DNA from 2 places in the Staphylococcus arlettae genome. Region 1 is predicted to be linked to the other one. Evidence: predicted binding sites of a transcription regulator. Region 1 holds the regulator's gene; the other holds the start of a gene.
What was found. The regulator NrdR, encoded in region 1, represses ribonucleotide reductase genes. The targets are predictions, from matches to a motif close to AACACNATATATNGTGTT.
Positions count from the first base shown of each region.

Region 2: the regulator NrdR is predicted to act here: its motif matches at 1,369-1,386, upstream of nrdI (class Ib ribonucleoside-diphosphate reductase assembly flavoprotein NrdI).

Region 1 is NZ_CP094803.1:1,194,002-1,198,904, forward strand. Features, by position in the region: gene coaE (dephospho-CoA kinase) at 1-563, shown strand, start outside; gene gap (type I glyceraldehyde-3-phosphate dehydrogenase) at 698-1,723, shown strand; gene nrdR (transcriptional regulator NrdR) at 1,885-2,355, shown strand; gene MUA37_RS05785 (replicative helicase loading/DNA remodeling protein DnaB) at 2,356-3,744, shown strand; gene dnaI (primosomal protein DnaI) at 3,741-4,661, shown strand.
Region 2 is NZ_CP094803.1:2,121,805-2,126,707, reverse strand. Features, by position in the region: gene queF (preQ(1) synthase) at 1-24, opposite strand, end outside; gene MUA37_RS10415 (DMT family transporter) at 49-939, opposite strand; gene nrdI (class Ib ribonucleoside-diphosphate reductase assembly flavoprotein NrdI) at 1,616-2,014, shown strand; gene nrdE (class 1b ribonucleoside-diphosphate reductase subunit alpha) at 1,977-4,082, shown strand; gene nrdF (class 1b ribonucleoside-diphosphate reductase subunit beta) at 4,189-4,903, shown strand, end outside.

The sequences.
Region 1 (4,903 bases):
CTGTAGCTGAATTATTAGAAATCCATGGTTTTAAAATCGTTGATGCAGATGTTGCCTCTCGAAAAGCTGTTGCTAAAGGTAGTGAAGGTTTAGCCCAAGTTAAAGCAGCATTTGGTGATGAGGCTATTGCTGAGAACGGGGAAATGGATAGACAGTATGTTGGCGATATTGTGTTTAATTACCCTGAAAAAAGATTGGAACTCAACGAAATTGTACATCCTATTGTTAGAACAATTATGGATGAAGAAAAAGATCAATTTTTAGCAGAAGGGTACAATGTCATTATGGATATTCCTTTACTTTATGAAAATGACTTACAAGAAACTGTTGATGAAGTATGGTTAGTTTATACATCAGAAAGTATCCAAATAGATCGATTAATGGAAAGAAATGATATGTCACTAGAAGATGCTAAAGCACGTGTGCTAAGTCAAATTTCCATTGATAAAAAACGACGTATGGCTGATCAGGTCATAGATAATCGAGATTCTAAGCTCGAACTTAAACAAAATTTAGAGCAGTTATTAATTGAAGAAGGTTATTTAGATAGCAGTGAGTCATAAATTAAAAAATCACTATGGGAAAATGTTATTTCTGTAGTGATTTTTTATTTTTTGTTTAGAAAACGCTTTCAATTAGCGATGTTTATGTTATACTAATCTCATAAAGTATAACACATAAGTGAGGAGTGCTTCTTATGACAACGAATATTGCAATTAATGGAATGGGCAGAATAGGTCGAATGGCCTTAAGAATTGCTTTGAAAAATAAAAATTTAAATGTGGTAGCAATTAATGCGAGCTATCCACCTGAAACAATAGCGCATTTAATTAATTATGATACAACTCATGGTACATATGATTTAAAAGTAGAACCAACGGATCACGGCATTAAAGTAGATGAGCATGAAATTAAATTACTTGCTGACCGTAATCCTGAAAATCTACCATGGAAGTTGTTAGATATCGATATTGTTATTGAAGCTACTGGTAAATTTAATCACGGTGATAAAGCAAGTGCACATTTAACTGCTGGGGCTAAAAAGGTGTTATTGACAGGTCCATCAAAAGGTGGAGATGTTCAAATGATCGTTAAAGGCGTGAATAATAACGATCTTGATATTGAACAATATGATATTTTCAGTAATGCTTCTTGTACAACGAATTGCATTGGCCCTGTGGCGAAAGTACTTAATGATAAATTTGGTATTGTAAATGGTCTAATGACAACTGTACATGCAATTACTAATGATCAAAATAATATTGATAACCCACATAAAGATTTAAGAAGAGCACGTTCCTGTAATGAAAGCATAATACCTACATCAACTGGCGCTGCCAAAGCATTAAAAGAAGTAATGCCAGAATTAGATGGTAAATTGCATGGTATGGCTTTAAGAGTACCAACTAAAAATGTATCGTTAGTAGATTTGGTCGTTGATTTAGAAACTGATGTTACAGTAGATGACATAAATCAAGCATTTAAAGAAAACGACTTGCAAGGTGTATTAGCTACAGAAGATGCACCATTAGTGTCAGTTGATTTTAATACAAATCCACATTCAGCTGTTATCGATACTCAAAGCACTTTAGTAATGGGTGATAAAAAAGTTAAGGTGATTGCTTGGTACGACAATGAGTGGGGTTATTCAAATCGTGTCGTTGAAATAGCAGCTCAAATTGGTGAATCATTGAAAGAAAATTCGAAGGTAGTTTCAAGTTAATTCGTAAATATTAGATAAAGATAAAAATAAATGCCAAACCCAGAAGGGATTGGCATTTATTTTTATTTGCTAGTATAAACTAGATAATAATAAGGATTCTTTTGTATCATATTATTTTATAGTATAATAAGGCGTAATCTACAAAAGAGGGTGAAAGTACCATGAAATGTCCGAAATGTAGCGCGACGCATTCCCGTGTTGTTGATTCTAGACATGCGGATGAAGTAAATGCGATTCGCCGAAGAAGAGAATGTGAACAATGTGGTACAAGATATACCACATTTGAACATATAGAAAAACGTCCACTTATAGTGGTGAAAAAAGATGGCACACGTGAACAGTTTCTACGTGAAAAAATTTTAAATGGTTTAGTACGGTCGTGCGAAAAAAGACCAGTGCGATACGAACAATTAGAAGAGATAACAAATAGTGTTGAATGGCAATTACGTGATATAGGACAAGCTGAAGTTTCGTCGAGAGAAATCGGTGAATATGTGATGAATTTATTGATGCATGTAGATCAAGTTTCCTATGTTAGATTTGCATCAGTATATAAAGAGTTTAAAGATGTCGATCAATTATTGCAATCTATGCAAGGTATCTTATCTGAAAATAAACGGAGTGATTCATAAATGGGGTTACAATCTGCTAAATTTGGGCTGAGACCACAAGATGATTTTCAAGTTAAACGAGACTTTCAGCTAACAAACCATAATTTAGCTATTTTAAATCGTTTATTTACGCCATTAGTTGGCTCAAGTGCAATTGGGCTTTTGCATTATTTAAACCAATTTGTTGAGTCAACATCTAATCAAGTAAACACACATTACATTATTATGAGTGAATTGAAAATTAATTTAAAAGAGTTTAGACAACAAATGGATATTTTAGAGGGCATTGGTTTAGTAAAAAGCTTTGTAAAACATGAAGATAACACTTCATCATTTGTTTATAAATTAGTGCAACCACCTACTGCCCGTCAATTTTTCAGTGATCCAATGTTATCTATCTTTTTGTATAATGAAGTCAGTAAGCAACGTTACCATCAACTAAAATCAGATTTTGAAACATCTACTGCTATAGATTTAACTGAATTCCAAGAAATCACACGCAAGTATACTGATGTGTTCAAATTGCCTAAAGGTAATTTAGTAGAAGATGTAAGTCAAATGCCACAAGAATCTACATATAAAGGTCTGGATTTATCGGCAGTGAATTTTGATTTTGAAACGTTGTACGACCTTCTTCAAACACATTTCATTAGCGAAGAAATAATAACTCAAGAAGCTAAACATTTAATTATTCAATTAGCTACATTATATGGTTTAACACCTGAAGCTATGAAACGTATTATCTTAAAGTCAATTACAAGTGCACAACAGTTATCATTCGAAGATATAAGAAAATATGCGCGCACGTATTATTTAATGGAACATGAACAACATTTACCTTCGCTACAACAAAAAGATCAAATTACAGCGCCGAAACCATCAGCAGAACAAAATGATGATGATAAAAATTGGTTACAACAATTAGAAAATACGAGTCCAATAGAAATGTTAGCATCTTGGTCTAGTTCTGAACCAACTACACAACAAAAAGTAATGGTGGAAGAGTTGGTAGAACGAGAAAAAATGTCATTTGGAGTAATTAACATCTTATTACAATTTGTTATGTTAAAAGAAGATATGAAATTACCTAAAGCATATATATTGGAGATAGCTTCAAATTGGAAAAAATTAGGAATTAGTACTGCAGAACAAGCATATCAACATGCACTAAAAGTAAATCAACCTAAACCAGAGACACGCGTTGCCTCATCACAATCACGATACAAAAAGCACCAATTAGCTTCTAAAGAAATGACTCCAAAATGGTTGTTGGAGCGAGAACAACAAGCATCGACTGAAAGTGATGATAATAATAAAAAGGTAGATAATGATAATAATGAAGAGGAAGATCAAGAAAGAGCTGCTTTCTTACAACATTTAAAAGAGAGATGGGGGGAAGATGACGAATGAAACGTTTCGATCAAATAATGGGTGACTCTAATCAGTTGTTTAAACGTATTGCAAAAATTAAACATGATGTAGTAAATGATCATGATGTTAAACAATTTTTAGAACAACATCAGGCTGAATTAACCAATGCGATGATTGATGAGGATTTAAATGTGCTACAAGAATATAAGGACCAACAAAAGCACTATGATGGTCATAGTTTTAACGACTGCCCGAACTTCGTTAAAGGTCACGTTCCAGAATTGTATATAGACAATCAACATATTAAAATTCGTTATTTGCCTTGTCCTTGTAAAGTTAAACATGACGAAGAAAAATACAACGCTCAGTTAATTACTTCACATCATATGCAACGTGATACATTAAATGCAAAATTAAAAGATATTTATTTAAAAGGTAAACGATTAGAAGTCGCACGTGCAGCAGATGATATTTGTAACGCGATTGCAAATCAAGATGCTAATATCAAGGGCATGTATTTACATGGTGAATTTGGGACAGGTAAATCATTTATTTTGGGGGCAATTGCCAACCAACTTAAAACGAAAAAAATACCATCAACTATTATTTATTTGCCTGAATTTATTCGCACTCTGAAAAGTGGTTTTAAAGATGGCACATTTGAAACAAAGCTAGCTAAAGTGCGAGAAGCTAATATTTTAATGTTAGACGACATAGGTGCTGAAGAAATTACACCGTGGGTACGTGATGAAATTATTGGACCGATTTTACATTATCGTATGGTCCAAGAGTTACCAACGTTCTTTAGTTCTAACTATAACTTCAAAGAATTACAACATCATTTATCAGTGACCCGTGATGGTACAGAACTTACAAAAGCTGCTCGTATCATGGAGCGAATTAAGACATTAGCTACACCTTACTATTTAGATGGCGAGAATTATAGAGATGTTTGAAATTTACAGTAAATGTTGTATAATGTAAGTAAATCTAAATCAAAATAATACAAAATGAGGACATGATAATTAAATCACTAATATACAGCAAGTCATTAGTTGATGAGAATATGACTATTATATTTAGTTATTACTCCCTCCTAGATAGTGTTTGTAATGAACACTCGGCTCAAGACCGTTATCTTATGTAGAGTTAACATATTGTTGTCAGACATATATGTTGAATTAGGGTGGTACCACGA
Region 2 (4,903 bases), 930 kb from region 1:
ATCAGATTTGCGTCCTTCAGTCATAAAAATGTCTCCTTTGTATAACATTTATTTCGTCGTTTGTGATTGATTTTCTTGCGTTGCTTCTATTGGTTGTCGTCTTGCTTTTTCAAACATATAATAACTTGCTGCAATAATTATGACATAACCTAGAGTAGCGTACATATCAGGTGATTCTCCGAATAATACGAAGCCGAAAAAGGCAGTAAAGATGATTGATGCATATGTGAAAATAGATATATCTTTGGCAGGGGCATAACTATAAGCTAGTGTTATACCAATTTGACCAACTGCAGCAGCTAAACCTGCACCGATAAGGTACAATACTTGTAACCAAGACATAGGCTCATAGGTAAACAGTGTGAAAGGTATTAAGGCAACAACAGAGAAGAGTGAAAAATAAAATACAATCGTATAGGGTGCTTCTCTACTACTTAATGCACGTACACACGTGTAAGCACTGGCTGCAAATATGCCAGAGAATAAACCACCTAGTGCAGGGATCATTGCAGAAGAAAATTCAGGTTTTACTACAAATAACATACCAACAATTGCCACAATCATAGCAATGACTTGATATCTTCGTACTTTTTCGTGTAAGAATATTAAACTAAGTAATATCGTCCAAAAAGGGTTTAACTTCATTAATGTATCTGCATCACTTAACAGCATATGATCGATGGCATAAATATTAAGCAAGACACCGATTAGTCCTAAAGTAGAACGGATAATTAATAAAGGTTGACTGCTTAATTTGCCAAAAAGTGGTTGTTTGTATTTATAAATAAAAAATAACGGAATAAATAATGATGCTAAGTTTCGAGCAAGAGATTTTTGAAAGACTGGTAAATCTCCAGCTAAACGAAAGAAGACTGACATAAAACTGAAGCCTATAGCGGAAATTAATATCGCTATAATACCTTTTACTTTGGGATTCAATTATATCGCCTCATTTGCAAAATTTTAACGTATTCATATTAGCACAATTTTAATGATAATGTACATAAGTAGTTGCGTTTAATCAAAGAATGTATTATCCTTTAATCGAACACATGTTCTTGTTTTTGAGGGTAAATCTGAAAATAAATTATGTTGTGATTTAATCTGCGTGAAATTCATTAATTTTATTATTGAGCGACGAGGTATGAGAAAACGCACAGTATCAAGAGATTAACATTGTTTCGAAAAAGCAATTAAAAAGCCTTAAAATTTAATAAAAAAATCTTTTCTCAGAAAAAAGGCAATTTAAACTTGGAATGGTGCCATTTGTTAGTAGTTCGGTGAAATTTTACAAAAGCATTGCCCTTTAAAAGTGACAATTTATTATGTATAATTAAACACATAATATAGTATTAAGAATTACAGACAAACACAATATGTTGTGTTTTTGGTTTGTATATCGCATATATAAAAGCACCACAATTAAGTAATTTAACACCCAGACATATGGTGAAAACATGACAAATTAAGCATTATTACTATTTAAATGTTGATTTACATACAGTGCGATAGCTACTAACAAACACTATATGTTGTGCTTACCTATGGATAGAAGCAAGCGAACATTTATAATTGAATTACAGCTTAGCAATGATTTTAGAAAGTAGGTGGTCCAATGAAGGTCGTGTATTTTTCATTTTCAGGTAATGTGAGACGCTTTATCAAAAAAGCAGAACTTGAAAATACAATGGAATTAACACAGTTAAATTGTTCTGAACGCATAAACGAACCGTATATATTGGTCACTGGGACGATTGGTTTTGGGGAAGTGCCTCAACCAGTACAATCATTTTTAGACACAAATAGTGATTTATTAAAAGCAGTTGCTGCAAGTGGCAACCGCAACTGGGGACAAAATTTTGCGAAAGCAGGCCGTTCTATTGCAGAACGTTTCCAGGTACCGCTTTTGATGAAGTTTGAAGTACAAGGTACATCTAATGATGTGACCGAATTTAAAGATAAGGTGGGGCAATTCTATGAAGACTATGGACGAGAAGAAATACAATCACATTGAATTAAATAATGAAGTTACAAAACGTAAAGATAATGGTTTTTTCAATTTAGAAAAGGATCAAGAGGCTTTAGCCGTTTATTTAGAAGAAATTCACGACAAAACAATATATTTTGATACAGAGCTTGAACGTTTACATTATCTTGTAGATAATGATTTTTATTTTGACGTCTTTGCAAAATATTCAGAAGCAGATTTAATCGAAATTACTGAATTTGCTAAAAGTATCAATTTTACTTTTGCAAGTTACATGTCAGCAAGTAAGTTCTATAAGGATTATGCCTTGAAGACCAATGACAAATCACAGTATTTAGAAGATTATAATCAGCACGTAGCAATTGTGGCTTTATATTTAGCTAATGGTCATAAAGCTACAGCAAAACAATTTATTTCAGCGATGATTGAACAACGCTATCAACCAGCGACTCCAACTTTCTTAAATGCTGGTCGTGCGCGTCGTGGTGAGTTAGTATCATGTTTTTTATTAGAAGTAGATGATAGTTTGAATTCAATTAATTTCATTGATTCCACAGCTAAACAATTAAGTAAAATTGGTGGTGGTGTGGCTATCAACTTATCTAAACTACGTGCACGTGGTGAAGCAATCAAAGGTATTAAAGGTGTAGCTAAAGGTGTCTTACCAGTTGCTAAATCATTAGAAGGTGGATTTGGTTACGCAGACCAACTTGGACAACGTCCAGGCGCAGGTGCTGTATATTTAAATATTTTCCACTATGATGTTGAAGAATTCTTGGATACGAAAAAAGTTAACGCTGATGAAGACTTACGTTTATCAACAATTTCAACTGGTTTAATCGTACCTTCTAAGTTCTTTGACTTGGCTAAAGAAGGTAAAGACTTTTATATGTTTGCACCACACACAATTTACAATGAATACGGTGTGACATTAGATGACATTAACTTAGATGAATATTACGACGATTTAGTAGCGAACCCTAATGTCGATAAAAAGAAAAAAGATGCGCGTGAAATGTTAAATATGATTGCACAAACACAATTACAATCTGGTTATCCGTATTTAATGTTTAAAGATAATGCTAATAAAGTACATGCTAACTCTGATATTGGTCAAATCAAAATGAGTAACCTATGTACTGAAATTTTCCAATTACAAGAAACATCTATTATTAATGATTACGGTACAGAAGATGACATCAAACGTGACATCTCTTGTAATTTAGGTTCCTTAAATATTGTGAACGTAATGGAATCAGGTAAATTTAAAGATTCAGTGCATACAGGTATGGATGCTTTAACTGTAGTTAGTGATGAAGCGGATATTCAAAACGCACCAGGCGTTAAAAAAGCAAATAGTGAGCTACATTCAGTTGGCTTAGGTGTTATGAACCTACACGGCTATTTAGCTAAAAACAAAATTGGTTATGAATCTGAAGAAGCTAAAGATTTTGCAAATATATTCTTTATGATGATGAATTATTATTCTATTGAACGCTCAATGGAAATTGCTAAAGAACGTGGGGAAACTTATAAAGACTTTGAACAGTCAGATTATGCAAATGGTAAATATTTTGAGTTTTATACTTCTCAAACATTTGAGCCACAATACGAAAAAGTTCGTAAGTTATTTGCAGATTTAACTATTCCAACAGCAGAAGACTGGAAAGCTTTACAACAACAAGTTGAAACACACGGTCTATTCCATGCTTATCGTCTTGCGATTGCACCAACACAAAGCATTTCATACGTTCAAAATGCAACTAGCTCAGTAATGCCAATTGTTGATCAAATCGAACGTCGTACGTACGGCAATGCTGAAACGTTTTATCCAATGCCTTTCTTATCACCAGAAACTATGTGGTATTACAAATCAGCATTTAATACAGACCAAATGAAATTGATTGATTTAATTTCTACAATTCAAACTCACGTTGACCAAGGTATTTCGACAATTCTTTATGTTAACTCAGAGATCTCTACACGTGAGTTATCTAGATTATATGTATATGCACATCATAAAGGATTAAAATCACTATATTATACACGTAATAAGTTATTAAGTGTCGAAGAATGTACGAGCTGTGCAATTTAATCGTTAAACGATAAGTCTGTGTGATATAGCAGAGGTTGGTCTAGTACTGACCTCTGCATCTCATTGCATAAATTAAAAATATACACTGGATTGGAGCATCAAATACATGAAAGCAGTCAATTGGAATACACAAGAAGATATGACGAACATGTTTTGGCGACAAAATATTTCACAAATGTGGGTAGAAACGGAATTTAAAGTATCAAAAGATATAGCGAGTTGGAAAACTTTATCAGAAGCAGAAAAAGAAGCCTTTAAGAAAGCTTTAGCTGGTTTAACTGGGCTAGATACACATCAAGCGGATGATGGTATGCCTTTGATTATGTTACATACGACTGATTTACGTAAAAAAGCAGTGTATTCATTTATGGGCATGATGGAGCAAATTCATGCTAAAAGTTATTCACACATCTTTACAACATTGCTACCATCTAGTGAAACAAACTATTTACTAGACCAATGGGTGATTGAAGAACCCCATTTAAAATTTAAATCTGAAAAAATTGTGAGTACTTATCATAAATTATGGGGTAAAGAAGCTTCTATCTATGATCAATATATGGCACGTGTAGCTAGTGTGTTTTTAGAAACATTTCTATTTTATTCTGGTTTCTATTTCCCACTTTATTTAGCAGGACAAGGTAGAATGACAACTTCTGGAGAAATCATTCGTAAAATTTTATTAGATGAATCTATTCATGGTGTGTTCACTGGTATGGATGCGCAAAGTTTACGTAATGAGTTGTCAGAAAGTGAAAAGCAACAAGCAGATTTAGAAATGTATAAATTGTTAGATGAATTATATAAAAATGAAGTAGCTT